Regions from separate parts of the Nonomuraea sp. K271 genome, predicted to be linked through region 4. Evidence: riboswitches for the same ligand, from Rfam matches in the RefSeq annotation. Region 4 holds a riboswitch; each other region holds the start of a gene.
The links. Region 4 has a riboswitch for cyclic di-AMP ahead of GUY59_RS21315 (C40 family peptidase). Riboswitches for the same ligand answer to the same signal wherever they lie in the genome.
Positions count from the first base shown of each region.

Region 1: linked by a shared signal. The riboswitch ahead of GUY59_RS03150 (glycoside hydrolase family 25 protein) and the one ahead of GUY59_RS21315 (C40 family peptidase) in region 4 are both predicted to bind cyclic di-AMP.
Region 2: linked by a shared signal. The riboswitch ahead of GUY59_RS50825 (C40 family peptidase) and the one ahead of GUY59_RS21315 (C40 family peptidase) in region 4 are both predicted to bind cyclic di-AMP.
Region 3: linked by a shared signal. The riboswitch ahead of GUY59_RS27050 (hypothetical protein) and the one ahead of GUY59_RS21315 (C40 family peptidase) in region 4 are both predicted to bind cyclic di-AMP.

Region 1 covers NZ_JAAAHR010000005.1:104,123-111,319, reverse strand. The annotation lists gene GUY59_RS03170 (TetR/AcrR family transcriptional regulator) at 1-680, opposite strand, end outside; gene GUY59_RS03165 (alpha/beta fold hydrolase) at 767-1,609, shown strand; gene GUY59_RS47265 (hypothetical protein) at 1,677-1,925, opposite strand; cyclic di-AMP (ydaO/yuaA leader) riboswitch at 2,139-2,283, shown strand; gene GUY59_RS03150 (glycoside hydrolase family 25 protein) at 2,294-3,016, shown strand; gene GUY59_RS03145 (isocitrate lyase/PEP mutase family protein) at 3,051-3,791, opposite strand; gene GUY59_RS03140 (amino acid permease) at 3,893-5,308, opposite strand; gene GUY59_RS03135 (hypothetical protein) at 5,432-5,887, opposite strand; gene GUY59_RS49765 (hypothetical protein) at 6,171-6,293, shown strand; gene GUY59_RS03125 (Lrp/AsnC family transcriptional regulator) at 6,319-6,759, opposite strand; gene GUY59_RS03120 (AzlC family ABC transporter permease) at 6,840-7,197, shown strand, end outside.
Region 2 covers NZ_JAAAHR010000075.1:26,493-33,689, forward strand. The annotation lists gene GUY59_RS51430 (hypothetical protein) at 166-291, shown strand; gene GUY59_RS50825 (C40 family peptidase) at 320-1,276, opposite strand; cyclic di-AMP (ydaO/yuaA leader) riboswitch at 1,370-1,513, opposite strand; gene GUY59_RS24810 (amino-acid N-acetyltransferase) at 1,782-2,351, shown strand; gene GUY59_RS50830 (RDD family protein) at 2,437-3,900, shown strand; gene GUY59_RS24820 (RDD family protein) at 4,011-4,499, shown strand; gene GUY59_RS24825 (histone-like nucleoid-structuring protein Lsr2) at 5,015-5,347, shown strand; gene GUY59_RS24830 (ATP-dependent Clp protease ATP-binding subunit) at 6,530-7,197, shown strand, end outside.
Region 3 covers NZ_JAAAHR010000088.1:23,496-30,692, forward strand. The annotation lists gene GUY59_RS27035 (NAD(P)-dependent oxidoreductase) at 1-211, opposite strand, end outside; gene GUY59_RS27040 (winged helix-turn-helix transcriptional regulator) at 265-615, shown strand; gene GUY59_RS27045 (alpha/beta fold hydrolase) at 631-1,476, opposite strand; gene GUY59_RS27050 (hypothetical protein) at 1,515-2,042, opposite strand; cyclic di-AMP (ydaO/yuaA leader) riboswitch at 2,215-2,351, opposite strand; gene GUY59_RS27055 (DUF5302 domain-containing protein) at 2,515-2,715, opposite strand; gene GUY59_RS27060 (class I SAM-dependent methyltransferase) at 2,789-3,358, opposite strand; gene GUY59_RS27065 (rod shape-determining protein) at 3,482-4,477, shown strand; gene GUY59_RS27070 (VOC family protein) at 4,516-5,028, shown strand; gene GUY59_RS27075 (ABC transporter permease) at 5,114-6,289, opposite strand; gene GUY59_RS27080 (ABC transporter ATP-binding protein) at 6,361-7,086, opposite strand; gene GUY59_RS27085 (efflux RND transporter periplasmic adaptor subunit) at 7,083-7,197, opposite strand, start outside.
Region 4 covers NZ_JAAAHR010000059.1:29,589-36,785, forward strand. The annotation lists gene GUY59_RS21310 (C40 family peptidase) at 1-913, shown strand, start outside; cyclic di-AMP (ydaO/yuaA leader) riboswitch at 1,368-1,531, shown strand; gene GUY59_RS21315 (C40 family peptidase) at 1,605-2,129, shown strand; gene GUY59_RS21320 (hypothetical protein) at 2,242-3,057, shown strand; gene GUY59_RS21325 (M48 family metallopeptidase) at 3,070-4,575, shown strand; gene GUY59_RS21330 (glycosyltransferase family 4 protein) at 4,542-5,687, shown strand; gene GUY59_RS21335 (AMP-dependent synthetase/ligase) at 6,096-7,197, opposite strand, start outside.

The DNA.
Region 1 (7,197 bases), on a different contig from region 4:
CACTCCAGGGCGAACTCGAACCGTCGCTCGCTCTCGCGCTCCACGTCGATCTCGCTGGTGGCGGCCATCCGGCGGGCCAGCAGCGGGTGGCGGTCGATGATCTCACGGACGAATCCCGCGGCCCTTTCGTCCCAGCCGGCTCCCGTCTCGCTCATGCGTGCCAGGGTGTCGCGCCAGGCGATCTCGGCGATGGCCGACCCGACCACGTGGTCATTGACGGTCGCCATCGCCGCGTCCAGGTCCGCGTCGGCGAACCCGGCACGCGCCAGCAGGCGCAGCCCTTTCTCGGCCAGGGCCAGCGCGTTCGGCCCCAGGTTGGACCGCAGGGTCAGCTCCGACAGCGCCCACTGGTGCCGAAGGAGCATGTCGCGGTGGTGGCGGGCCAGGGTGGCCAGCGCCCGCCGCCAGTCCGGCACGTCGGGCGCGGCGCACACCTCCCCCAGCACGCGGTCGAGCGCGAGTTCGAGCAGGTCGTCCTTGGTGCGCACATACCAGTAGAGCGACCCGGCGGTCACGCCGAGGCCGGCGGCGATCCGGCGCATCGACAGGCCTCGGTGACCGTCGGAGTCGAGCACGGCCACGGCGGCGTCGACGATCTGGTCACGGGTGAGCCGGCGGTCGCGCGGCGGCCGTTGGGGACGCAGCCACACGGACCCGTCGGAGAAGTCTGCGGAGGACACGGGATCACCGTACCCCGAATTGACGGTCGTCGTTCAGCCGTATTAGACAGTGTTCAAGAGCGATGAACGATGTTTAGGAGTGTGTCATGCCCCCTCCCACCGACACGCCGTTGTTCCGTGCGAACGGGCCGCTGCCGGGCAGCGTGCACGTGACCGCGATGGGCCCGCATGGCGCGCCGCCTGTGCTCTTCGTGCACGGCTCCACCAGCTGGGGCGATGACCCTTCCTACGGCTTCGCCGCCCAGGCGCCGCTGGCGGCCCGCTTCCGTCTGCTGCTCATGGACCGGCGCGGGTACGGGGGCAGCCCGGACGCCGGGGAGAGGTTTCCCAGCGACTACCTGGCGGACGCCGACGACATCGCCGAGCTGCTCGGTGACGGCGCACACCTCGTCGCCCACTCGTACGGCGGGGTCGGCGCCATGATCGCGGCCGCCCGCCGCCCCGAGGCGGTGCGCTCGCTCACCCTGATCGAGCCCGGCTGTTATCAGGCCGCTGCCGACGACCCGGCCGTGGCGGACGCCCTGCGCACCAACCGTACGGCTTACGCCGAGCTGCCCGAGCTGACGCCGGAGCAGTGGCTGCAGGCCTCCGGCGGCTCTACCGGCAGCCTTCCGCTGGAGGCGAGCGAGCCGCGGTTGCGTGCCGCCGGCACCGCGCTGCGCGAACGGGTGTGCTGGGAGGCCGGGGTCCCGCTCGCCGCGTTGCGGGCGGCCGCGTTCCCCAAGCTGGTGATCTCAGGAACGTGGGAGAGCGCGCCCGAGCTCTATCGTGAGCGCGGGGGCGTCCCGCTCATGGCCTGCGCCCGCATCACCGCGGAACGCATCGGCGGCCGTCACACGTCGGTCCCCGGCGGCGGCCACTGCCCCCACGTGGAGGCTCCGGAGAAACTGAACGGCCTGCTCGCCGAGGTCTGGGACCAGGCGACGTAAGCAGTGCAGGCCGGGCGACCGTCCCGTAGTCGCGCGCCGGCATTCATGCGGCGTCCGCATCGGCGGATCATCCGAGCCGGGCCGGCGCCCACTCCGGCAGCTCGGTGAGAATGTCGGCGAGGGTGACGCCGGCGAGGCTGTCCCGCCATGCCCGGTGGGCGTCGGCCACCTTCTCGGCGATGACGCACATGCGCTCGTGCCCGCCGACGTGGCCGGCTTGTCGGCCGAGATCGCGGTCGGCGAGCCCCGGGGACGCTAGGCCGACCTCGCGGGTCCCGAGCCGCAGGACCTGGTCGACATGGCCCGGCGTACTCATCAGGCGCGGGGCCGTACGGTAGGGGCCAGCGTACGGTGCCGAAAATTTTGCCAAAGCCCTGGAACGTCTGCGCACACGGCGGTCCAGGGCTTCTCAAGGTAAAAACACATTGCATGGGGATTTATACCGCTTGCAGCGTTTATGGGGCTGTATATACCTTTCTGGGGATTACGGCAGAGGCCGACGGTGATCGTTAGCCCCGCCCTTTGCCGCGACATTGACAGGCCGAATCCGCACAGCGCGGAACCGGGGACCCACCTTTCCGGGGTGAATCGCACGCCGGCCGACGGCCGCGTGCGTAGGGCACTTCCACGTCCGAACCCGTCAGCTAACCCGGTAGGCACATGGAAGCAAGGAGTCGATCCCCCATGCGCGAACTCACCCGACGCCTCACCCTTTCCGCCGCCGGCGCCCTGCTGGCCGGAACCGCCGCTCTGTCGGGCGCGACCGCGCCCGCGTACGCGTCCCCCGTCGAGCCGGAATCGGCCCAGGCGGCCGAGCAGCCGACGCTCACCTACGGCCAGGACGTGTCCAACTACCAGCCGCAGCACGACTGGGCAGCCAGCCCCGCACAGTTCGGCATCATCAAGGCCACCGAAGGAACCGACTTCCGTGACGCCGCCTTCGCCCGGCACTGGAGCGAGCTGGGCAAGAAGGGCATCGTGCGCGGCGCGTACCACTACGGGCACCCCGCCAACGACCCCATCGCCGAGGCCGAGCACTTCCTGTCCATGGTGAACTCGCAGTCCTCCCAGCCCGGTGACCTGCTGGTGCTGGACCTGGAGACCACCGACGGCAAGTCCGTCGAGGAGGTCAACGCCTGGGCCAAGGCCTGGCTGTCGCACGTGAAGGCCGAGACGGGGGTTACCCCGATGTTCTACAGCGGCTGGAACTTCGCCGACACCCACGGCAAGGGCCTGGCCGAGTACCCGCTGTGGGTGGCCCACTACAGCAAGCCTAAGGGGACGGTGACGCCGCCCGCCGACTGGAAGACCTGGACCATCCACCAGTACTCCGACACTCCCATCGACCAGAACGTCTCGGCGCTCTCCCCCGACGAGCTGCGGGCCCTGGGCCGCGCCTCCGCCTGACGCGCGGAGGGCCGGCCCGCCCTCCGCGCGCCGGTCAGGCCGCGTACGGGTCCCGGCCCGCGCGGATGCGTCCCGCCATGGCCTTGAGCGCATCCAGCGCGGTCAGGTACGTCAACGGGCCGAACGAGACGCGGGCGACGCCGAGGGAGGCCAGCCTGCCCAGGTCCATGCCGGGCATGCAGGTGACGTTGACCGGCCCGGCGACGGCCTCCACCAGGTCGCCGACCACCTTCTCCGACGGGGCCAGGATGGGGAAGACGCAGTCGGCGCCGGCCTCCAGGTAGCGGCGCCCGCGTTCCGCGACCTCCTCGGCCGACGTCGAGCCGGTCAGGAACACGTCGATCCGCGCGTTGATCACCAGGTCGGGGCCCGCCTCCCGGAGTGCGGCGATGCGCTCGGCCTGCGTGCCGGCGTCGACCAGTCCCCCGCCCGGGTAGTCGGTGTCCTCGATGTTGAACCCGGCCGCGCCGATGGCGGTGAGCCGTTCGACGAGCTCGCCGGCCGGCAGGCCGTAGCCGCCCTCGGCGTCGACGGTCACCGGTACGTCCACGGCCCTGATGATCCTGGCGGCCATGTCGAGCATCTCCTCGACGGGCGCCTGCTGGTGGTCGCCGCGCCCCAGCAGGGCGGCGATGGACGCGCTGGCCGTCGCCAGGGCGGGGAAGCCGGCCTCGGCCACGACGGTGGCGCTGCCCGCGTCCCACACGTTCGGCAGGATCAGCGGGTCGCCGGGCTTGTGCAGATCACGCAGGAGAGCGGTACGGGTATCGGTCATGATCGTTCCTTGACTGTGAGGGTCATGTCCCTCTCATGACTCCCGCGGCCCTCGCTTCGTGACACCTTCCCGGTGTGATCGCAGGCACACAGTCCGGTACGTCAGCGCTCGCCCGGCCCGGCCGGCGGTTGTTCCAGGGCGGAGTGCCGGCGACTGTAGGCGAAGTAGATGACCAGCCCCAGCACGAACCAGGCGGCGAAGCGCAGCCAGGTCGCCGGATCCAGGAAGGTGATCAGCCAGATCGAGAAGAGCACCCCGATGGCCGGCACGACCGGCATCCCGGGCGTGCGGAACTGCCGGCGCAGGCCGGGCCGGCGGTAACGGAGCACGATCACGGCCAGGCAGACGACGACGAACGCCAGCAGGATGCCGATGTTCGTCAGCTCGGCGGCCTCCTGGATGGGCAGGAACCCGGCGATCACGGCGGAGGCGACGCCCACGATCCAGGTGACACGCGAGGGCACGCGCCGTACCGGGTGCAGTTTGGCGAACCACTGCGGCAGCAGCCCGTCGCGGCTCATCGAGAACCACACGCGGGTCACGCCGAGCATGAACGTGAACATGACGGTGAGGATGCCGATGATGGCACCCACCGCGATCACCGACGCCAGCCCGGACAGCCCGACCGAGACGAACGCCGAGGAGAAGCCGCTCTCGGGGTCGATCTCCCGGTAGTTCTGCATGCCGGTCAGCACGAGCGTGGCCAGCACGTACAGCACCATGGCGATGATCAGGGAGTAGATGATCGCCTTGGGCATGTGCCGCTGCGCGTCGCGTGACTCCTCGGCCGCCGTGCTCATCGCGTCGTAGCCGAACACCGCGAAGAACACGGTGGCGGCTCCGGTGATGGCCCCGCCGATCCCGTACGGGAAGAAGGGGTGATAGTTGGAGGTGTTGATGTGGAAGAAGCCGACCACGATGACGAGCAGCACGACCGCGACCTTCAGCCCCACCACGAACGTCTCGAACCGGGCGGCGGTGCGGATGCCGAGGTTCAGCAGGAAGGCGATGAGCAGGCAGAGCAGCACCGCGAACAGGTCCACCACGCGTCCCTCGCCGGTGCCGGGCGCGCCGAGCATCCACGCGGGCAGCCCGAACCCCAGCTCCTGGACGAGGAAGCCGAAATAGCCGGAGATGCCGATGGCGACGACCGCGACGATCGCGGTGTACTCCAGCAGCAGGTCCCAGCCGATGAACCAGCCGACGATCTCCCCCAGGACGGCGTACCCGTAGGTGTAGGCGGACCCGGCCTTCGGGATCATTCCCGCGAACTCGGCGTAGGACAGCGCGGCGGCGGCGCTGGCGACACCCGCGATGAGGAACGACACCAGCACGGCGGGTCCCGCGGTCTCGTTGGCGACCGCGCCGGCCAGCGCGAAGATGCCCGCACCGATGATGCCGCCCACGCCGATGGCGGTCAGCTGCCACAACCCCAGTGTCCTGGCGAGTTCCCCCTCGTGCTCGGTGGCGATCTGCTCCACCGGTTTGCGCCTGAAGACGCCTCGCGAAGTGACCATGACGCCTCCCAGCCGATCGCGGCCCCCGTGCATCCGCCTTCCCGCCTGCGGCGTCAAGTAAGCTCACGCGCCGGACAAGGGCGCGCGGGCGGCACCCGGCCAGGATGCCGCCCCGTTCACGCCTCAGGGCATCTTGTACTCGGCCGCCTGGCCGCAGTAGCTGGTTCCGAACGGGGAGTTGCTGTAGCGGCACACCTGCACGACCACGCGGTCGATGGAGGTGACTCCGGTCGCGTCGGACAGCGCGATCGTCACCGCCACGGTCGCGTCGTCCGCCTTGGCCTCCTCGGAGTCGACGACGGTGGCGCCGTTGTAGGCGGTGAAGGTGGCGCGGGAGTGCATGTCGTCGGGGGCGCAGATCGACGGGCCGGCGCTGTCGGACAGGGTGCCCTCGACCTCGACCGCGGGCCGGATGACGGGTCCTTCCACCCACTCCAGCGTGCCCTCGGTGACGCCGTGGCGGCACCGGTCGCCGGAGTCGGCGGAGAACTCCACCGTCGCCTGGGCCGCCGCGGGCTGCGCCGCCAGCAGGACCGCGGCGATCGTGGCGGCGAGCACCGCCCATAAGCGTGTACGCATGACATCGGCCTTTCCTGTGAGGGATGCTTCCGGCCCTTTATCGTCGATCACAGGCCGGCGATGATCCAGCGCTGCCGGGCTTTCTGCACGCAGTTGCAGTGGCCGTCCGCAGTGGCCGTCCGCACGGAGCGCCACCGGCCGCCGCCTGGGATCCCCGTCGCACCAGGGCGATCAGCTGCACGGCGACCACGACGTCCACGACGCCGCACCACTCGGCGAACGTACGGGCCACGGTCGCGTCGCGCCACAGGTGTGGGGCGTTCGACGTGGAGATGACCTTGAGGTGGCCGCCGAGGCGGCCACGTCGGCCGACGCGGTACGCCTGGCGCGCGAGCACCGGCCCGACATCGCCGCCTCCGCGCTGACCGAGGACACCTCCCGCCACGCGGCCGCCCACCGCGCGTGAGAGGAGGGCTGGATCCAGCCCGCCGTCACGGGGCCGACTTGATGTTCTTCATCGTGAAGTTCGACGTGACGCCCCTCACGCCCGGGATCGTCATGACGTACTGGCTGAGGAAGGTCTCGTAGGCGGCCAGGTCGGCGACGGCCACGCGCATGAAGTAGTCGGGGGTGCCGAACAGGCGGCGCAGCTCGACGACCTCCTCGGCCTGCGCCAGGGTGCGCTCGAAGCGCTCCACGGTCCCCGCGTCCTGCGAGTCGAGGGTGAGGTCGATCAGCACCTCGAAGGACCTCCCCACGGCGGCGGGGTCGATGACGGCCCGGTAGCCGCGGATGACGCCGTCGGCCTCCAGCCGCTGGACGCGTCTCAGGCACGGCCCCGTGGTGAGCCCGACCCGGTGGGCCAGCTCGACATTCGTCAGGCGCCCTTCGCGCTCCAGCTCGCTGATTATTGCTCGGTCGATCGCATCCACGGTGAGAAGATTGCACCACAAGCCGCTTGACGGGCAATTCCGGCAACCACATGGCACGTGTTTCGCGAGACCATTGAGAAGTGCGAGAACACGTTCCCCCGCAGGTCACCATGTCCATCCCAGCGTCCATCCCAGCGTCCATCCCAGCGTCCATCCCAGCGTCCATCCCAGCCACCCGGCGGCAGCAGATCGCCGCGGGGGTGCGCGACTCGTTCTCCGCCGGGCTGGGCATCCTCCCGCTGGGGGTCGCGCTCGGGCTGATGGTCGTCCAGGCCGGCCTGCCCTGGTGGCTGGCCCCCGCCCTGTCGCTGTCCGCGTTCGCCGGCTCCGTGGAGCTGCTGGTGGTGGGGATGGCGGCCACGGTCACGCCGCTGGGCGCGATCGCCCTGACCGTCCTGGTGGTCAACTTCCGCCACGTCTTCTACGCCTTCTCCTTCC
Region 2 (7,197 bases), on a different contig from region 4:
ATGCGTTTACCGTCTGCGAGGAGCGGCTGTGGCCTGGCTAAGAGGGGTCCAGGCCTGCTGTTGGGGGGAGGGCTCCCGATGGAAGTGCTCACTGAAGGCGTTGAGCTGAGCCATGCGGATCTGGCGTTACTGGCGGAACTCGCCAGAGGAGTCACGGTTGATCGAGTGGGGAGACACCTGGACATCAGCGGCCGCACCGTACGCCGGAGGTTGCGCGGCATCTGCGACCGCATCGGCGTCGCCACCGCGATCGAGGCCGTGGCATGGGCGGCACGCCGCCAGCTGATCTAGCGGGCGCCCGCCGCCGGGCCAGGGGCTTTCAGTCGGCGATGCGCACCGCACCCGCGAACGGCCGCCGTTCGATCGACGCGATCCGCACCACATCACCCGTCCGAGGAGCGTGCACCATCATGCCGCCGCCGAGATAGATGCCCACGTGATGCAGGTCGCTGTAGAAGAACACCAGATCACCAGGGCGCATCTCGTCGCGTGAGATGTGCCGGCCGGCCGTCCACTGGTTGCCGGTGTAGTGCGGCAGCGAGATGCCCACCCGCTGATAGGCCGCCATCACCAGGCCGGAGCAGTCATAGGAGCCGGGACCCTCGGCGCCCCAGACGTACGGCTTGAGCTGCTGTGTGAGCGCCCACCGTGCCGCCTGCGCGGCCTTGCCGCTGCCGGCGATCGGCAGGTTGACGCGGGTGGCGCGCGTGCCGGGACGGCCGGCCTCGCCCAGCGCCCGCCTGAACAGGTTGCTCTCGACCTTGGCGACCAGCTTGCTGATCTTGCCGCGCTTGGCGTCGAGATCCTTGACGATCTTTTCGACCTCGGTGATGCGCGACTTGGCGCCCGCCCTGGCGCGCTCGGCGGCCTTCATGGCCTTGATGAGCTGGTTGAGCTCCTCGCCCTGCCGCTGCTCGATGGCGAACGTGGTCGCGGCGCTGTCGAGGAAGTTGTCGGGGTTCTCGGAGGAGGTGAACGCCAGCGCCCGGCTCAGCCCGCCCGTGATGTAGGCGTTCTGGGCGAGCAGGGCGGCCTTGGCGCGCTTGGCCGACAGGTCCGCCTCACTGGCCGCCAGCGTCTTACGCGCGGCCTCGGCGGCCTTCTTGGCCGTTTTCAGCTTCTCCCGCTGGCCGTTGAACTGCTCGGTGAGCGTCTCGATCTCGGTGTGCATCTTCTCGACCCGCGAGGCGAGGTCCTTGAGCGAGGGCTTGGGGTCGGCGAAGGCAGGGCCGGTGGGAACCGACAGCAGCAGCGCGGCGATTGTGAGACTTGCCACACCGAGGCGGTGGCGCGACCGGGGGCGTCGCGGAGGGCCGGCGTGCCTGCCCGGCGACTTCCTCCCACGGTCGAGCGTGCGCTTCACCAACCATGCTCCTCTCATAGACGCCTACCGGGTTAGCTGACGGGTTCGGGCCGGAGCAGCCCTACCGAAAAACTCGGATTCACCCCGTGATGGCGGTCGCCACCGGCGGGTCCCCGGCTTCCCTGAAGGGGAATTGAGCGTGCCTCCCCGCGCGCGACACGCGGGGATCATCGTCGCTGGACACTAATGCACTCCGGGTTCCTGCTCAACCAGAACTGCCAACTCTGTAGAGGTTTCGCAACCGAAGTGTCACAAGGGGATCTCGGTGGCAGTCGTGCCGGTGGGGACGTATGTGGTGCTTCCTCCCAGACGAGGCCCGGGCGCGACGTCGTGCTCGCTCGGCCACGAGTTGTAACAGGATGGGCGGAGACATGCGAGTTAGGTCCGAGCCGTAATGACATCTGTACTCTGGAGAGCCATGGAGCAGGTGGCCGAACTGACTGTGCCCGAGACCGCGGTGGTGGTCCGGCGTGCTCGCACGCCTGACGTGCGGGGGGTCAGGCGCCTGGTCGACGCCTATGCGGGCGCGGGCCCGCGGCTCCTGAAGAAGGCCACGGTGACGCTGTACGAAGACGTGCAGGAGTTCTGGGTGGCCGAGCGCGGCGGTCAGGTCGTCGGCTGCGGGGCGCTCCACGTGCTCTGGGAGGACCTCGCGGAGGTCCGCACGGTGGCCGTCGATCCCGAATGCCGAGGCATGGGGGTCGGCCACCGGATCGTCTCGGCGCTGATCCAGCAGGCAAAAGATCTTGGTCTGCAGCGTGTATTCTGTCTTACTTTTGAGGTCGACTTCTTCGCGAGGCACGGTTTCCGCCGCATCCAGGGCACACCAGTCTCCCCCGAGGTCTACGCCGAGCTGCTGGCCTCGTATGACGAGGGTGTAGCGGAGTTCCTCGACCTGGAACACGTCAAGCCGAACACCCTGGGCAACACCCGCATGCTGCTCCATCTGACGTCGGGTGACGCGGACCTTGACCACACGGAAAGGTGATTGTTGATACCTATGTCGATACGTTGGGCAGCACAGGCATGTGTCCTGACATGTGCCACGCGCGCACTCGAAGCGAGGTGACACGGTGAGCACCGGACAGCCGCCGTACCCACAGGACGAATCCGGCGAGAACTCTGCGCCTCCCCACTACGGCCAGCAGAACCCGGGCCGCCACCCCAGCGAGCCCGACCCCGACGTCACCGTGGTCGGCTACCGAGCGGACGACGCCTACGGCCAGCAGCCCCCCCACGGTCAGCAGCAGGGGTACGGCCAGCAACCCCAGTACGGTCAGCAGCAGGGCTACGGTCAGCAACCCCAATATGGCCAGCAGCAGGGCTACGGCCAGCAACCCCAATATGGCCAGCAGTCGCAGTCCCAGCCCGACTACGGCCAGCAGCAGGGCTACGGCCAGCAGGCTCCCTCTCAACCGGCCTACGGCCAGCAACCCCAGTACGGTCAGCAGCCGCAGTCCCAGCCCGACTACGGTCAGCAGCAGGGCTACGGCCAGCAGTCGCAGTCCGGCCAGCAGGGTTACGACCAGAACCAGTACGGTCAGCAGCCGCAGTCGGGCCAGCAGGGTTACGACCAGCAGGGCTACGGCCAGCAGCCGCAGTCGGGCCAGCAGGGCTACGGCCAGCAGGGTTACGACCAGCAGCAGTACGACCAGCAGCAGTACGGCCAGCAGCAGTACGGCCAGCAGCCGCAGTCGGGTCAGCAGGGTTACGACCAGCAGGGCTACGGCCAACAGCCGCAGTCGGGCCAGCAGGGTTACGACCAGCAGGGCTACGGCCAGCAACCCCAGTACGGTCAGCAGTCGCAGTCCCAGCCCGGCTACGGCCAGCAGCAGTACGGTCAGCAGGGTTACGGGCAGCAGGGCTACGGCCAGCAGTCCCAGCCCGGTTACGCCCAGCCCGGTTACGGCCAGCAGGGCGGCTACGACCAGCAGCAGTACGGCCAGGCCTACGGGCAGCCGCAGCAGGCCGGTTACGGCCAGGCCCCCTACGGCCAGCCGGGCTACGGCCCGGTCGGCGTGCAACCGCCGGGAGCCCCCGCCCCGCTGGCGGAGTGGTGGCAGCGTCTGGTGGCGCGGATCGTCGACGGTGTCCTGTTCGGCATCGTGATGGTCGTGCTGTCTCTTCTCCTCACGGCGCTCTTCCTGGTGAGCTACGACTCGACCAGCGGCGCCACCTCGGGGCTGTTCGGCTCGTTCGCGCTCAACATCGTGCTGGCGATCCTCCTGACCGCCGTCTACGTCGGTTACGACTTCCTCATGCACAAGATGAAGGGCCAGACGGTCGGCAAGATGATCATGGGGATCAAGGTCGTGCCGGTGGGGCAGATGATGCCTCCTGGCGGCCTGCCGGGCGACGCCGCCATCAAGCGGGCCGGCGTGACCTGGGGTGCCTACATCCTCTACTTCCTGCCGTTCGGCACCCTGCTGGCGGCCGTCGTCTGCGGCCTGAACGGCGCCTCGATGCTCTGGGACAAGCCGCTGCAGCAGACGTTCGCGGACAAGTTCGCGAACTCCGTGGTGGTCAAGATCAAGTAATCGCTCGAACCGCGAAACAGGGGCCGGCTTCCCGTCGGCCTCTGTTTTGTATGTGAGGGTAGGTGCGGAATGTAGGGCTCCTGAGCCGTCGAAGACGCGAGGTGAGGGTTATGGCCGGAACGCCGCCGTGGGCGGACGCGGTGCCCGCGGAATGGTGGGAACGGCTGGCCGCCCGGATCATTGAAGCACTCGTCTTCGGCATCCTTTATTACATTCTGTTCATTGCGCTATGGGCTGTCTTCCGGACTGTCGGCATGATGGACGCGTTCGGCGGCCGGCTGCCCGGAGTGTTCGCGTGGGCGCTCGCGGGGCTGTGTTATACGGGTTACGACTGGTGGGCGCATTGGCGGTACGGGCGTACGTTCGGTCAGGCGATCATGCGGATCCGCCTGTCGCCACCGGGTGTTCGGGCCCGTGCTCTGCTCAAACGTTCCCTGCTCTATCCGGGTCCGGTCATGCTGATGGGCATTCCGGTGGTCAATCTGGTGGCGGGAATGCTGCTGTTCGGGATCGGTATGCTCATCCTGATCGACAAGCCGCTGGAGCGCGGCCCGCATGACAGGCTCGCGGGAACGCACGTGGTTAAAGATCTTCGCTGAGGCATCCGTACCTGCACAGATGTCTTTTCGCAAAATTTTGGCATGATCCGGTAAGGAGCCTGGAGAGACTGGCATTAGGCTATGGGGCGTCCGGGTTGCCGGATGTAGGTCTCCCTGCGACACGCAGGGCATGTGTGTGCCGCTATGGTCGGGTGCGGGCGGTTGTCGCCTTGCGCACCATGAGGGGCCGCAGTGCTCCCCCAAGGGGCGCTCCGCGCGCTTAATGCGCCCCGAAACCCCGTCAGCCGTGGAGGCGAGGACGAATGGAAGCCCTTACAGACGTATTGTCAGCGCTCATCCCCCCGGTGGTGGTGGGCGGCGCCTTCGTCTTTGGCGTCGTGAAGTTGGTCCGGGCGGAGGCCGTCGGCGGCAGGCGAAACCGTGAGGATCAGCCCGAGGGCGAGAACTGATCGGCCAGTCAGCCGAATCCCCGTAGCGCTGAATTGTCTCCACGCCTTTCCGGGTATATGTTTGGGCTGGCGAATGAAACAATGCTCCGCGAAAGGATTGCGTAGATGGCCAAGCAGATCCAGGAGATTCTCATCGATGACCTCGATGGGGGCGAGGCCAATGAGACGGTCAGCTTCGCTATTGACGGCTCCTCCTATGAGATTGACCTCAGCGACCTTAACGCGAAGAAGCTGAGGGACGCGCTCACGCCTTTCGTGCAGCACGCGCGCAGGGCCGGTGCCGTCACCACGCGTCGGCGTGGCCGCGGCGGCAACCGCGCGATGAGCCGCGAGAAGAGCTCGGAGATCCGGCAGTGGGCCAAGGCCCACGGCCTGCCCGTCAGCGAGCGAGGCCGCATCGCCTCCACCGTCGTCGAGAAGTACGAGCAGGCTCACTAGGAGAGCCGGCTGCTCGACCATGCGCTTATGCCGTTCGCCTAGGACCCCGGCGACCGCCATAAGCGCATGATCGTGTCCGGGTCGTTCTGAATGGCGGAGCGGCCCGGATGATGATCGACTCGCCTGTCCATATGCGGGCGTTTTGGCCGCGGATCCGGCGCCCTCTCGGCGCCGTTTCCGCGGCCGGGCGCCCGCATATGCGACGGTGCCGCGCCTGGCGCGTCCGAATGCGCCGCGTGGCCATACCCCATTCAACGTACGCTTCTCGCCGCGAGGCGCCCGGATTGCCCGCGGGCCGCGTCATTCGCCTACCGTCACGGACAAGCGTCGCACTCATGGAACGCGCCATGACGGAAATCCGGGCGCCTAAAGACCGCCGACGATCTTCACGCGCTGTAGCCTTAACCGCGATCTCGACTCGCGCACGTGCCGGAAACCCCGTATGCCACGCGGGTGTGGGCATCGGCGCAAAACACCGCCGTACACGTTGCGTGGCCGTCGCGCCATAAGCGGCGCCGGGGAGATGTCGCGGCGCGGGGCATAACCCGCGGGCATGGGTGCGCCTCGCACAATCCGGCTTTCGCGAGCATGTGCCCACAATGCCGGGCCATCACGAAGTGTGGCGGGCACCGGAATGCCGCCGCCCGGCGACGGCGAGGATGAGCGCGAATGGCATGCCCGGCCGCGGTGCAGTGTCTCATGATGCGAGATGAGATCGGTAACCGAGCTGACCGGTTGACGTATTACTCTGTGTGCGGTGTGCGGCGTGTGTCCCGTTGTGCTCAGGGCGTAGCACGCGCGGTTGGCCAACCATTGCGTCGGGACATAGGATGATTGCGTAACAGATACGTACGCGGCATCTGGGATACGCGGGTGAACTGGCGCCCCAGCCGGCTTCGCCCCCGATGTCCGATGGCCGATCGTGGTGATCCGGATACGGTGCGGCAGCACATTTCAGCCGCTTCCGCGAAGCGTCCTAAACATCGTTCGCTTGCGGCGTATCGGGAACACGTCACCCCCGAACGGTAGTTGGATAGAGGGTGAACGCCCTGTTCCCGGGGAACGTGTCTGCTATAGAGCGTGTCAGCGGCAGTGGGCACGGTGCGCCGAGCCAGGGCTAGCATGCGGGATGACGGGACCGGATTTACCGGCCTGACTGACCGCTCTGTGAGGAGCGACGAGATGTTCGAGAGGTTCACCGACCGAGCGAGGCGTGTTGTCGTCTTGGCCCAAGAAGAGGCCAGGATGCTCAACCACAACTACATCGGCACTGAGCACATTCTTCTTGGTCTGATCCACGAAGGTGAGGGCGTAGCCGCCAAGGCTCTGGAGAGCCTCGGCATCAGCCTTGAGGGTGTGCGCCAGCAGGTCGAGGAGATCATCGGCCAGGGCCAGTCGGCTCCGTCGGGGCACATTCCGTTCACCCCGCGGGCCAAGAAGGTCCTCGAGCTGTCGCTCCGTGAGGCTTTGCAACTGGGTCACAACTACATCGGCACCGAGCACATCCTGCTCGGGCTCATCCGTGAGGGTGAGGGTGTGGCAGCCCAGGTGCTGGTCAAGCTTGGAGCTGATCTCAACCGTGTCAGGCAGCAGGTCATCCAGTTGCTCCACGGCTATCAGGGCAAGGAGCCGGCCGCCGCTGGTGGCCCGCAGGAGTCGGCCCCGTCGACGTCCCTGGTGCTCGACCAGTTCGGCCGCAACCTGACCCAGGCGGCCCGCGAGGGCAAGCTGGATCCGGTCATCGGCCGTGAGAAGGAGATCGAGCGGGTCATGCAGGTCCTCTCCAGGAGGACCAAGAACAACCCCGTTCTCATCGGCGAGCCCGGCGTCGGCAAGACCGCCGTCGTCGA
Region 3 (7,197 bases), on a different contig from region 4:
GGAACGGCGGCCCGGGCTCGGTGCCGTCGCGCGGCGGCGCGATGGCGGAGATGACCGCGTCGTGGCCCTTGGCCAGGGTGGCGGTGTCGTGGACGTCGCCCTTGACGGGCCCGGTGCGGCTGAGGCCGGTCACCTCGTGCCCACGGCCGGCCAGTTCGGCGGCGATGCGCTGACCGATCATGCCGGTCGCGCCGAAGAGCAGAATTTTCATGGCGTCACGATATCCATCGGATACTGGTTACTTCATCGTGCTATACGTACCTTGTGGATACCGGCGATGCCTTCGACCCGAACTGTCCGACGCGGGTGGTTCTCGACCGGATCGGCGACAAATGGTCGGCGCTCGTGCTGCTCTGCCTCGCCGACGGGCCCATGCGCTTCACCCGGCTGCGCTCGCGCATCGGCGGCGTCACGCCCAAGGTGCTGACGCAGACCTTGCGGACCATGGAGCAGGACGGGCTCATCACCCGCGAGGTGTTCGCGGAGGTGCCACCGCGGGTGGAGTATGCGCTGACCGACCTCGGAAGCTCCCTGCACGCCCCGATCTCGGCGGTGGTCGCGTGGGCCGAGACCCACGTGGCCGAGATCCTCCGGCACAGGGAAAGGTCCGCGTAGGCGGGCGGCCGGGCGTCAGGCGGTGGTCAGCTTGGTGATCTCGCGGGCGATCTCCGGCCAGAGCGGTTCGGGCAGGTCGTGGCCCATGCCCGGATAGGTCACCAGCCGGGCGCCGGGGATGGCCGCCGCCGTGGCCCTTCCGCCCTCGACCGGGATAAGCGGGTCGGCCTCCCCGTGCAGCACCAGCGCCGGCATCGTCAGGCTCGCCAGCAGGTCGGTGCGGTCGCCCGAGGCCATGATCGCGGCGAGCTGCCGGCCCTTGCCCGCCGGGTCGAAGCACCGGTCGAACGCGCACCCGGCCTTCTGCACGATTTTCTCCCGGTCCATCGGGTAGCCGGGCGAGCCGATCACCGCGTACGTCTCCAGCGACTGCTCCATGACGGCCGCGCGGTCGGCGGCGGAACGGGCGGTCAGGGCGGCGAACGCGGACTCCGTCGGCGGCGCGACCGTGGGACCGGGCGTCGACATGATGGAGGTCAGGGTCAGCACCCGCGCCGGATGCCGGATGGCCAGGCTCTGGGCGATCATTCCACCCATGGAGACGCCGGCCACGTGCGCGGCCGGCCAGCCGATGGCGTCCATGAGACCCGCGGCGTCGTCGGCCAGGTCGTCCAGCAGGTACGCCGAAGGCGCCCCCGTCGTGGGAGCGCCCTGGTCGTGGAAATGGGTCGACAGGCCCGCGTCGCGGTTGTCGAACCGTACGACGTGGTGGCCCTGCTCCGCCAGGAGCTCGCAGAGCCCGTCGTCCCAGTGGATGAGCTGCGCGCCGAGCCCCATGATGAGGAGCAAGGGCCGGCCGTCGGGGGAACCGATGCTTTCGTAGGCGATCTCGATGCCGTTCGCGGCTGCGCGGAGGGTCACGGTGGCCAGAATGTCATTCTGGCGCCGGGTTCGTAAAGTCAGCCCCGCCGGGCGTAGGCACCGGTCGAGAAGGGCACCGGCCGCCCCTTCTTGCCCGGGCCGTCACCCCATTTGGTGATGACGTACTCGATCTCGATGTGTCCCTTGCCGCCGTTGCCGTCGATCACCAGCGAGTCGCGGTTGAAGGTGCCGCCGGTCAGGTCGGCGAACGTCTTGGCGTCGAGATCCAGCATGATGCCGCGGCTGGACGGCTCCCCCGGCCCTCTGTCACCGACGAAGAAGGGCATCTTCTTGCCCTTGTAGATCACGTACCCCTCGGTGAGCAGCGGCCAGCTGGGGCTGGCGGCCATGCCCTTCTGCATCGGCTTGCCGCTGGCCGGCAGGCCGGTGTCGCCGGCCCGGCCCGAGCCGTCGTCCCAGAAGTACGACGCCGTGGTCGAGCCCTTGAACAGGGCCTTCTCCTCGGCGCCTGGATCGGCGTGCGCAGCGGTGCAGACGACGCTCATCGAGCTGACGGTGGAGGCGGTGAGCAGGGCAAGGGAACGCAGACCAAAACGGGAAGCCATGAAAATGTGAAGTCCTTCGCGAGGGGACGAGGGAAGTCACGCCGGCAGGAAGGCACGGCGCGGCACGCCCGAGCGACTACATCGGGCGAGGGGAAATCTCAGGGAAGGAGGGCCGCTCAGACGGCGGCCGGCACTACGCGTTTCAGGGGTACGACGCGGTGATACATGCGATATGTCCTCTCCATCACACCTACCGGGTTAGCTGACGGGTTCGGGCGTGGAGATGCCCTACCGGCACGCGGCCGGATTCACCCCAGTGAGGGTGGGTCCCCGGTTCCCGACCGAGTCGGGATTCGGCGCCAGCCGGAGGCCCTCTCTTGGGTAAGGGCCAGGTCACCGGCTGGTAATGGCGGCAACTCTAGCAGCGAATCGGACATACGCAAATGATTCGCCATCAACCGGGCAAAGATCTACCTAGCGCGGGAATACGAAAGGGGGTACGGCATGCCGTACCCCCTCAGTTCCCTCCGGCTCAGCCGCCGCTCTTGCGCCTGAACGATCTCTTACTCGCAGCCGGGCCGTGCGTCCCGTGAATCTTCGATGGGTCGACGCCCCTGCCACCAGCGCCGGAGCCCGCGTGCTGGTTGCGCTTGCGCTCCAGCGCTTCGCGGAACTTGCGCTTCATCTCGTCCTCGGGAGTTTCGCTGACTTCCGGCTCCGGTGATTCCGCCATGAGGACCTCCATGGTGTTGGGGACAACCACAGCTTCGCACGACGTCGCTTTCGACGCGAAACCGACTCTCCCGTCACCTGTCGCGAGTGAACGCCAGCAGCCGGAACACCGGGTCGGGCCCGTCGCGCCCCTGCCCATGACCCACGAACGTGGCCTCGCCGCCCTGCCGCAGGCCGTGCCGCGCCGCCTCCGCCACGACCAGCTCCGCCCCGTCGGCCGGACGTCCCCGCCTTCCGCCCTCGTGGGCGGCGCGCTTGTCGACCGTCGTGACGTACACGCCGCCGGGCCGCACCACGCGCGCGGCCTCGGCGATCACCGGGCGGGCGTCGTCGAGCAGGTGCAGCAGCCAGATCGTGGTGACCGCGTCGACCGACCCGTCGCCTACGGGCAGCAGGAAGCCGTCACCCAGCACCACGGGCACGCGCCCCGCGGCCACCCCCGCCATGCCGGCGGAGGCGTCCACACCGAGCACCCGCAGCCCGCGCCGGGCCAGCTCCCCGCTCACCAGCCCGGTGCCGCACGCGACGTCGAGCAGCGTGCCCCCGGGCACCAGGCCCCGCACGGCGCCCGCCGCGGCCTCCGCCCGCGGCAGCCCGCCACGGGTCTCGTCGTAATGCGCGGCCTCGCGGTCGTAGTCGAGCACGAACGAAGGGTACGCCGCCGGGTAAAAGGTGACCATTCGGTTCCTGGTGTTGTGTTGGAACGACCCAGGAAATACACCCCGCATGTTGGTCGACGCCCCGGATGCCACGATGGACGTGCCGCGATGAACGTGCTCGGTCATGACCTGGCGATGGATCTGGGTGCCGCGAGCACCCGCGTCTACGTCAAGGGCAAGGGCATCGTGCTCGACGAGCCGTCCGCCGTCATGCTCGACAGCCGCACGGGCCGGGTCGTCGGGTTCGGCGCCGAGGCCGCCCAGGGCACGCGGGGAGAGACCCGCTGGCCGGTCAGCGGTGGCCTGCCGGTCGACGACGATCTCGCCCGGCATCTGATCAGGTATTTCCTGCGCAAGGTGCACGGGCATCCCTTCTCCAGGCCGCGCGTCGTGCTCGCCCTGCCGGACAACTCCACCCCGATCGAACGGGCGGCGCTGCGCGACATCGCGTTCGAGGCGGAGGCCAGGGGAATCCTGCTGATCCCGCACGCGCTGGCGGCGGCGCTCGGCGTCGGCCTGCCGGTCAAGGACTGCGCCGGGCGCATGGTGATCGACATCGGGCGTGACTCCACCAGGATCGCCGTGCTCTCCCACGGAGACGTCATGGCGGCCACCACCGTTCCCGGCGGCGGCGAAGGCATGAACCGGGCCATCATCCGCCAGGTCGAACGCGACCACGGCCTGCAACTCGACCACGAGGAGGCCGAGTCGGCCAAGCGACGGGCGGGCACCGCGTGGAAGCCGCTGTACCGGCAGGTCACGGTGCGCGGACGCGAGAGCGGCACTGGGCACGAACGTACGGTGCCGCTTCCCGTCCAGCGAATCTACGAGGCGACCAGGCAGCCGATCGAGTCCATCGTGCGGGCCACCGTCGGCACCGTGGAGCAGTGCCCGCCCGAGATCTCCGTGGACCTCGCCGACCGCGGCGCGGTGGTGGTGGGCGGAGGCGCGCTGCTGCGCGGGCTCGGCCGGCGGTTGCGGGCGGCGCTGGGCATACCGGTGAGCAGGGCGGAGCGGCCGCTGGAATCCGTGGCGCTCGGGCTCGGCCGCTGCGCCGAGAACCTGGGGCTGATCTCCAGGCTCCGCGGCGGTGACCCACCCTGAAGGACACGGCGGCCCGGCGGCGCGAAGGAGGACGGTTCATGACCGTGCACGGCATCGACCACGTCGGGGTGACGGTGCCCGACCTCGACGAGGCGACGAAGTTCTTCGGGCGCGCGTTCGGGGCCGAGGTGCTCTACGACACCCTGCCCAAGGAACGGGGACCGAAGCAAGGATGGGCGGTCGAGCGGCGGTTGGGGGTGCCGCAGGGGACGGTCGAGGTGGCGGTGCGCATGCTGCGGTTGCCCAGCGGACCCGGGATCGAGCTGTTCGAGTTCGGCGGGCCGCGCCAGGCCGACCCGGTCCTCATGTGCGATCTGGGATGGCAGCACGTCGCCCTCTACGTGGACGACGTGGACGCGGCGGTCCAGCAGGTGATCGAGGCCGGCGGGTCGCCGATGGGCGAGCCGGTGCCCCTGCCGGGGCCGGAGTCGGGCCGGCGCAACCGGTTCGTCCACTGCCGTACGCCCTGGGGCAGCGTGGTGGAGCTGGTCAGCTACCCGGACGCGCAGCCGTACGAGGAGGACACCGTACTGCGCCGCTGGCGCCCCTGACACCGGACGCCCGGCCCCGCCCCGATCGTCCGGCGCCTTGGCCGCGTCGCGCCCGGACGGGCGAGGCCCTGGCGGGGCCCGTGGTTCACGGGGTGGAGAGGGCTTCCGTCGGGGACAACCGGGAGGCGCGGACTGCCGGGTAGAGGCCGGCCACGGCGCCGATGAGCAGGGTGGCCACCAGCCCGCCCACCGTGGCCCAGGCCGGCACCACGGACGGCCAGCCGCTGTAGAACGCGTACCCCATGGTGACGCCCATGCCGAGCAGGATCCCCCCGCTCCCGCCCATCGCGGACAGCAGCAGCGACTCGGACAGGAACTGGCTGCGGATCTGCCCGCGGGTGGCGCCCAGGGATCGCCGCAGGCCGATCTCCGCGCGGCGTTCGAGCACCGAGATGACCATGGTGTTGGCCACGCCGACGCCCCCGACGAGCAGGGCGACCGCGCCCACTCCGAGCAGGAGGTTGGCGAACGCCTGGCTGGTCGCCTGCTTGGCGGCCAGCGCGTCGGACGGGCGCGAGACGTCCACCTCGTTCGGCGCCTCGGGGTTGGCCGTGCCTGCCAGCACCTGCCGTACCGACTCCAGCTTGGCCTCTTCCGAGCGCGTGTAGAGCGTGGTCGGATGTCCGTCGAAGCCCAGCCGTGACTCCGCCACCGGCCAGCCGACCAACACTCCGTTGTCCAGGTCGGTGGCGAGCGCCACCGGGTGGAGGATGCCGACGACCGTGAACCGCGCGCCGCCCACGATGATCTGGACGTCCGGTCCCGCCGCGCCGATGCCGAGCCGCTGGGCGGTGACGGAGCCGAGCACGGCGGCCGGGTATCGTTCGGTGGCCGCGTTCAGCCACGTGCCGCTGCGCACGGTCGCGCCCACCGTGCCGGGCAGGTCGAGGCTCGTGGCGTACGCGCTGATGCCGCCCGTCTGCGCCTCGGGGATCTGCTCCGACCGGTACACCTTGGCCTCGGAGATCTTCCCCACGGACGACGCCCGCTCGACGGGGCCGATGCGTTCGATCATCGTCTCCGCGTCCTGCGGCATCTGCGCCGCCTCGCCCATGAGCGTGGTGCCCGACGACACGGTGAGCAGATTGGTGCCGAGCGCCGACAACGTACGGTCGAGTTCGGCGCCCGACGAGGACGACAACCCGACCACGCCGACCATGGCCGCGATGCCGATCGCGATGCCCAGCGCCGACAGGAACGCCCGCAGCGGGCGTGTGCGCAGTCCGACCGCGCCGACCCGCATGACGTCGGCGAGCCGCATCCTGGCCGGCGACGGTTTCGGCCGCACCACCTCGCCGCCGCCCCAATGGCCTCCGCCCCGAACGCCCGCCATCATGCGACCCCCGATCCCGCGTGCCGGCGCCAGGCGTCGCCGTGCGGTTCGGCGGCGGAGTCCTCGACGATCCGGCCGTCGCGCATCCGCACCTGCCTGGGCAGGCCGGCCGCGATCTCCCGGTCGTGCGTGATGATCAAAATGGTCGTGCCGCTCGCGTTCAGCTCGTGCAGCAGCTCCATCACCCCCGTGCCCGACACCGAGTCCAGCGCCCCGGTGGGTTCGTCGGCCAGCACCAGCGGCGGGTCGCCCGCCACGGCCCTGGCGATGGCCACACGCTGCCGTTCGCCTCCGGACAGCTCGTGCGGCTCGTGGTCCATCCGGTGCCCCAGTCCCACCCGGTCGAGCGCGGCGGCCGCGCGGCGGCGCCGCTCCGCCCGGCGAAGGCCCGTGTAGATGAGCCCGTCGGCCACGTTGTCCAGGGCGGAGACCTTCGCGGCGAGGTGGAACGACTGGAAGACGAAGCCGATCGTGGTGGCCCGCAGCGCCGAGAGCTGCCCGTCCGACAGGGTCGAGACGTCGTAGCCGTCGATGTGGATGGTCCCCGACGTGGGCCGGTCGAGGGTGCCGATGACGTTGAGCATGGTCGACTTGCCCGAGCCCGACGGCCCGACGATGGCGGCCAGCTCACCGTGCCGGATCCGCAGCGACACCGACTGCAGCGCCGCCACTCCGCCGGGATAGGTCCTGGTCACGTCCGTCAGCTCGATCATGGGGTACGTCATGACTTCGGCATCCCCACGGTCATGCCCTCCACGAGCCCGTCACCGCTGACCTCGACCCGGCCCCCGGCGAACAACCCCGTCTCCACCGCGACGTACCGGGACCTGCCCCCC
Region 4 (7,197 bases):
GGGGGTTGCGCTCGCTGATCCGAAGCCCACCATCGGGCAGGCCAAGGCCAAGCTCGACAAGCTCAACCACAAGGCCGACAAGGTCGTCGACCGTTACAACGCGGCGACCGAGCGCTACAAGAAGGCCAAGGGCTCCTACACCAAGCTGAACAAGAGCTACAAGCGCAAGCTCCGTACGGTCGCGAACCTGCGCGTCGAGATCGCCGACATGGCCGCAAGCGTCTACCGGGTCGGCGAGTACGCCACCTCCCTTCCTGGGCTGGTCGGCTCCGAGAATCCGCAGGGACGGCTGGCCGGGATGGCGCTGGCCGGGCAGATGGCCAAGGAGCGCTCGCAGAAGCTGGCCGCGTTCGACCGGGAGAACCGCGGGCTGAAGAAGGAACGCGACAAGGCGCAGGACGCGCTGCGGTCCGCCGACGAGGTGCGCGGCCAGGTCGAGAAGGAGCGCAAGGAGATCCTCGGCCTCATCGCCAAGCAGAAGAAGCTGCTGAAGAAGCTGGGCGCCTACAGGACCGGCGACCCGAACAGCACCGGCATCGAGTACACCGGGTCCGCCTCCGGGAACGCCGCGGCGGTGCTGCGGTTCGCGTTCGCGCAGGTCGGCAAGCCGTACGTGTTCGGCGGGACCGGGCCGGGCGGCTACGACTGCTCGGGGCTGACCCAGGCGGCCTGGCGGGCGGCCGGCGTGTCGCTGCCGAGGACGACGTGGTCGCAGTGGTCGTGGGGCGCGAGCCGCAGGGTGTCGCTGAACGCGCTGCAGCCCGGGGACCTCATCTTCAGCGAGGGCCTGGGACACGTCAGCATTTATGCGGGCAACGGAAAGATCGTCCATGCGCCGCAGACGGGCGACGTGGTCAAGGTGGTCACCCTCTCCTCCTACGGCAGGGGCCTCGTGGGCGCCGTCCGCCCGTAGATCCGCCCGTCACCCACCTACGACGCACCATCGTTGCCCCCGCCGGGGCGCCGCCGGGGCGCCGCCGGGGCGGCTCCCGCCCGTCCCGCAGTCGTGTTCCGCCACGTTCCGCCACTCTGTGATCACCGCGGGTCTCGCGCGGCAGGGCGAAATATGTGACAAAGGCGACATATGGCTCCTGACAGATGAGCGTGGCCAGAAGTGTGAGTAGGGTCACTTTTTGGTAACGGCGCATCTGTTCCAGCAGGGGTTCGGGAATTTACAGACACCTTTTTGGATCTTTACCGGCTGACTGTGCTTTTGCCGATCCTTGACCGTTCCGCGTAGCTTCTGGCGTCGTCGCGGTGCACAAGCCATGACGCCGCGACCCCGCATCGGTCCCTCCCGATGTGAAGACAGATAAAGATCCGCTGGTCATCGCCGCGACATCCCCATGGCACACCTGCTGAATCGGGGCGATGGCCTGCCGAATCCGTGCAGCCAGGAGGCACGGAACCGGGGACCCAGCGATCCCAGTTCCCCAGGGATCAGGGGTGAATCGGCGCGCCAATCGCGCCGTAGGGCGACTTCCAGGCCCGAATCCGACAGCTAACCCGGTAGGCGTTCGTGGAAGAGCCAAGGAGAAATCCTGTCTACCTCCCTGCATAACCCCCGTCTGTCCCGCCTTGCCCTGCGTGGCGCAGCGCTCACGATGACCGTGACGGCCGGAGGTCTGGTCCTCCATGCCCCGGCGGCCCAGGCGGCGACGACGAGCGACACGGCCGGCGTCTCCTCGGTGAGGGCGGTCACGGCCGCCAGCACCGCGAAGTCGGCCAAGGCCGCCCGGAAGCGAGCAGCCAAGATCGCTCGGCAGAAGGTGAAGGCCGGCAAGGCCCTCACCGTGGCCAAGAACCAGATCGGTGACCCGTACCGTTACGGCGCCACAGGGCCTGGTTCGTTCGACTGCTCCGGCCTCGTCCAGTTCGCCTGGAACAAGGCCGGGGTGAAGCTCCCGCGCGTGGCGAGCAGCCAGTTCGCCCGCATCAGGAACAAGGTCTCCTGGAAGAACCTCAAGCCAGGCGACCTCATGTTCTTCAACGGGCTCGGCCACGTGGGCATGTACGTCGGCAAGGGCAAAATGATCCATTCGCCGCGGACAGGCGAACGGGTGCGCATCGACAAGCTGGGCGGATGGCGCAAGTCGTCGTTCGTCGGCGCGGTCCGTCCCGGCCTGTGACGAAGCCCCGCCCGGGGCCTGGGTGACCTCCCAGGACCCCGGGCGGGCTCCCGTCTCCCCGTCACCGTTCTCAGCGCCGTCGTACGCGCCGGCCCCCACTACGATCGGCAGCGTGTCCCAGCAGGTGAGCCGACGAGCCGCGCTGACCGCGTTCCTTTTCCTCGGCCTGGCCGCCGACGCCCCCGCTCCCGGCCCGCCCGTCCTGCCCGCGCCTGCCCGCGACCTGTGGCCGGACGGCCAGGCCCTCGCCCGCGGGGCACGTTCCCTCGTCACCGGCCACCATGCCGCGCCCGGCACGCTCGACGAGCTCGCCCGCCGCGCCGACTCGGCGGCGCTGCGGGTCGCGGCCGTGCTCGGCCGCCCCGTACGGCCCGTGGTCATCGTCCCCGACACCGCGCAGGACGCCGCCAGGCTGGCCGGCTCCGGGCCTCTCGACGGGCTGGCGGCCGTGGCCGACGACGGCCGGGTTATCGTCGTCCCCGAGTCGTTCGGCAAGCTCACCTCGTTCGGCAAGGACGTCGTCCTCACCCACGAGCTGACCCACGTCGCCGCGGGCACCGGCGGACTGCCCGTCTGGCTCTACGAGGGCTTCGCCGACTACGTGGCCTACCGGGACGCCGGGCTGCCCGTGCGCACGGCCGCCGCCGAACTGGCCGCCGAGGTGCGTGCCGGGCGCGTGCCGGCCGCCCTGCCGGGGCCCGAGGCGTTCGCCGTGGGCGGACCCGGCCCGGGACGGCTCGCGCTGGCGTACCAGGAGGCCTGGCTGGCGTGTCGCTTCCTTTCCCGCCGTTTCGGTGAGAGGAGCCTGGTGAGGCTCTACCGTGATGCGCAGGCCGCCGACGTCCGCGCGGCGCTCGCCGTGCTCGGGCTCTCCGTGGCCACGCTGACCGCACGGTGGCGCGTGTACGTGCGGGAGCAGCTCGCGTGAAGGGGGAGGGACATGAGCGGACGTCAGGACGCGGACGGCCCGTCGGAGGAGGCCGAGGCGGGCGGGGAGACGGGCGGACCCGTTGACGGCGTCCCCGCGGGAGCCGTGACGGCGCAGGACCGCGCGGGCGCCGCGACGGAGGACGGCCCGCCGGGCGCGTGGACACGTCACGAGCGTGGGCAGGGGGACGGCATGCCCGTGACGACGCCCGACCCTGAGCCCGGTCCGGACCCCGACCAGGGGCCCGCCCCTGGGCCGGATTCGGCGCTCGGCCCGGCTGAGCGCCGGTTCAGGCGGCAGGCCGCCGTGGTGCTGGGGGTGCTCGCGGCCGTGATCCTGGCCGTGGCCGCCTTCAGCACGCCGTGGCACGCCCTGACCGCGGGGCCACCCGACCCGGCGCGCGACTTCACCGCCGCCGAGATCGCCAGGGCGCAGGCGTTCGACGCGGCCACGTCCCTGCCGAGCTATCTCGGGCTGGCGCTCACGCTGGCCTTCGCCGCCCTCCTCGTGGCCACCCCGTTCGGGGCCAGGGTGCTGGGCCGGCTGAGAGGCCCCTGGTGGGTGCGGGTGATCGTCGGCGTCCTGGTGCTCACCGCGATCGTCGAGGCGGTCAGGTGGCCGCTCGGCGTCTGGTTCGAGACGGTGCTGCGCGACTACGGTCTGTCCACCCAGGACTGGGCGGGCTGGACCGCCGACCGGCTGAAGAGCCTCGGGGTGGAGGCCTTCCTGCTCTGCCTCATGCTGCTCGTCCTCGTCGCGCTGGCCCGCAGGATGCGGCGGTGGTGGATCCCGGCGGCCGCGGGGGCGTGCGCGCTGACCGTGGCGATGTCGTTCGTCTACCCGGTGGTGTTCGAGCCGCTGTTCAACGACTTCACGTCCATGCCGCAGGGCTCGCTGCGCGACAACCTGCTGGACATGGCCGAGCGCGACGGCGTGCCGGTGCGGGACGTGCTGGTCGCCGACGCCTCACGGCGTACGACGGCGCTCAACGCGTACGTGTCGGGCTTCGGCGCCACCCGCAGGATCGTCGTCTACGACACGCTGCTCAAGGCCCCGCAGCCCCAGGTCGAGCTGGTCGTCGCCCATGAGCTGGGCCACGCGAAGGCCGACGACGTGCTCTACGGCACGCTCGTCGGCGCCCTGGGCGCGGCGCTCGGCGCGGTCCTGCTGTACCTCGTGTTCGGCTCGGTACGCCGCCGCGCCGGCGTCGCCTCCATCGCCGATCCACGCGCGGTCGGCGTGGTCATGGGCCTGATGACCCTGGGCTCGCTCATCATGGGCCCAGCCCAGAACGTGATCAGCCGCCACATCGAGGCCAGGGCGGACGTGCACGCGCTCGACCTCACCCGGGATCCGGCGACGTTCATCGCCATGCAGAAACGGCTGGCAGTTACCAATATTTCCGACTTGTCGCCGGATGCGGTGGAATATGTGCTGTATGCCTCCCATCCTTCCAGCCCTGAGCGCATCGCCCTGGCCCGCTCATGGGCCGAGCTGAACGGCGTCCCGGTGTCGTGACCCATGCGGACGTGCTCTTCGTCACGAACGACTTCCCGCCCAGGCCGGGCGGGATCCAGTCGTTCGTGCACGGGCTCGCGCTGCGCACGCCGGGTGTGATCGTCTACGCCCCCGCCTGGCCGGGGTGCGCGGACTTCGACCGGCGCCAGCCGTACCGGATCGTGCGGCATCCCACGCGGCTCATGCTGCCGACCCCGGCCGTCGCGCGCCGGGCCGCCGCCCTGGTGGCCCGGCACCGCACGCGGACCGTCGTGTTCGGCGCGGCGGCGCCGCTCGGCCTGCTCGCGCCGCGGCTGCGCGCGGCGGGCGCGCGGCGCGTGGTGATGCTCACCCACGGGCACGAGGCGTCGTGGGCGAGCCTGCCCGGATTCCGTCCCGCGCTGCGCAGGATCGGCGAGCACGCCGACGTGGTGACGTATCTGGGCGAGTACACACGGGCCCGCCTGGCGGCGGCCATCCCCCCGGCCAAGCTCGTACGCCTCGCTCCGGGCGTGGACACCGCCCAGTTCCGCCCGGGCGCGGCCCGCCGGTCCGTCAGGGCCGAGCTGGGCCTCGACGACAGGCCGGTGGTGGTGTGCGTGTCGCGGCTGGTGCCCCGCAAGGGTCAGGACCAGCTCATCAGGGCCTGGCCGAAGGTGTCGCGGGCGGTGCCGGACGCCGTCCTGCTGCTGGTGGGCGACGGGCCCTACCGCGGGACGCTGGAGCGGCTGGCGGCGGGGCAGGAGACGGTCAGATTCACCGGTACGGTGCCGGCGGCCGAGCTGCCCGGCTACTACGCGGCCGGCGACGTGTTCGCGATGCCGTGCCGTACGCGGTGGAACGGGCTGGACGTGGAAGGGCTCGGGATCGTGTTCCTGGAGGCGTCGGCGGCCGGGCTGCCGGTGGTCGTGGGCGCCTCCGGTGGCACGACCGACGCGGTGCGGCCAGGAGAGACGGGCCTGGTCGTCGACGGCGAGGACGTCGAGGACATCGCGCGGGCCGTCGTCGAGCTGCTGAGCGACCCCGGCAAGGCGCGCAAGATGGGGGCGGTCGGCCGCGGCTGGGTGGCGGCCGAATGGGCGTGGGACCACGTGGCCGCCCGCTTCCACGCCCTGCTCGCGGGCCACTCCTAGCCCTTGGCCGATCCCAGCGTGAGAGCGGCCACGAACTGTTCGTGCAGCCTGCTGGAAGACGATGAGCGTCGGCGGCGCCGGCGCGTCGCCGAGGTCTTCCGATGCTGAGTCCGCGATGATCCATGTAGGTTACGGCGACCTCTCGCGACGGTCATCGCCCTCGTTCTCGCCGGACGAGCGTCGGAGCGGGCCTCCGCGAGCTCCCCGGTGAAGGACTGCTCCAAAGGCCTCGCGCGCGACTTCGACGGCCTACGTGACCGGCGACGCGCCGCCCATGGGGGTCCCCGTCTACGACCCGGCCACCGGCGCGAGCAAGGGGGTCAAGAGCCGAAGCCGCGGCGTGGAGGGCGTGGGGGAGGCGCTGGCTGATCGGCGCGCGGACCCCCTCCCGAAGGGCTGCGTGGCGGCTCAGTGCCCGCCGTACAGGTCGTCGATCTCCTGCTGGAAGTCGCGCAGCACCACGTTGCGCTTGATCTTCAGGGTGGGAGTCAGGTGCCCGCTGTCCTCGGTGATGTCGGCGGCCAGGACCACGAACTTCTTGATCTGCTCCGCCTTCGACACCGACGAGTTCGCCCGGTCGACCGCCGCCTGGATGCTCGCCAGCACCTCGGGGTCGGCGCGCAGCCGCTCGGCCGTCGCCCCCTCCGGCATGGCCTCGGGATCGAGGGTGACGAGCGCCGCCACGAACGGGCGGCCGTCTCCGACCACCATGGCCTGTGAGATCATCGGGTGGGCGCGCAGCGCGTCCTCAAGAGGGCCGGGCGCCACGTTCTTGCCCGCCGCCGTCACCAGGATCTCCTTCTTGCGCCCGGTGATCCGCAGGTAGCCGTCGGCGTCGAGTTCGCCGATGTCGCCGGTGTGGAACCAGCCCTCGGCGTCGACCACGTCGTCCGTGGCCGCGTCGTTCTTCCAGTAGCCGGCGAAGACGTTCCTGCCCTTGGCCAGGATCTCGCCGTCGTCGCCGATGCGCAGCGTGACGCCCGGCAGCGGCTTGCCGACCGTGCCGATCTTGTTGGCGCCCGGCATGTTGACCGAGCAGGGGGCCGACGTCTCGGTCAGGCCGTAGCCCTCGAAGACCTCGATGCCCACGCCCCTGAAGAAGTGGCCGAGCCGGTCGCCGAGCGCCGAGCCGCCGCACACCGCCGCGGAGAGCCGGCCGCCGGTGGCGGCGCGCAGCTTGGCGTACACCAGCCTGTCGAACACCGCCCGCCGCAGCCGCAGCCCGAGAGGCGCTCCGCCGGAGCTCTCGGCGCGGCTCCAGGCCACCGCGACGTCCACCGCGCGGGCGAAGATCGCGCCCTTGCCTCCCGTGATGGCCTTCTGCTCGGCGGAGTTGTAGACCTTCTCGAAGACGCGCGGCACGCCGAGCAGGAACGTCGGCTGGAAGCCCTGGAGGTCGGGGGCGACGTTCTTCATGTTGGGAGTGTGCGCCATGACGGCGCCCGCCTCGAACAGGACCACCTGGATCATCCGCGCGAAGATGTGCGCCAGCGGCAGGAACAGCAGCGCG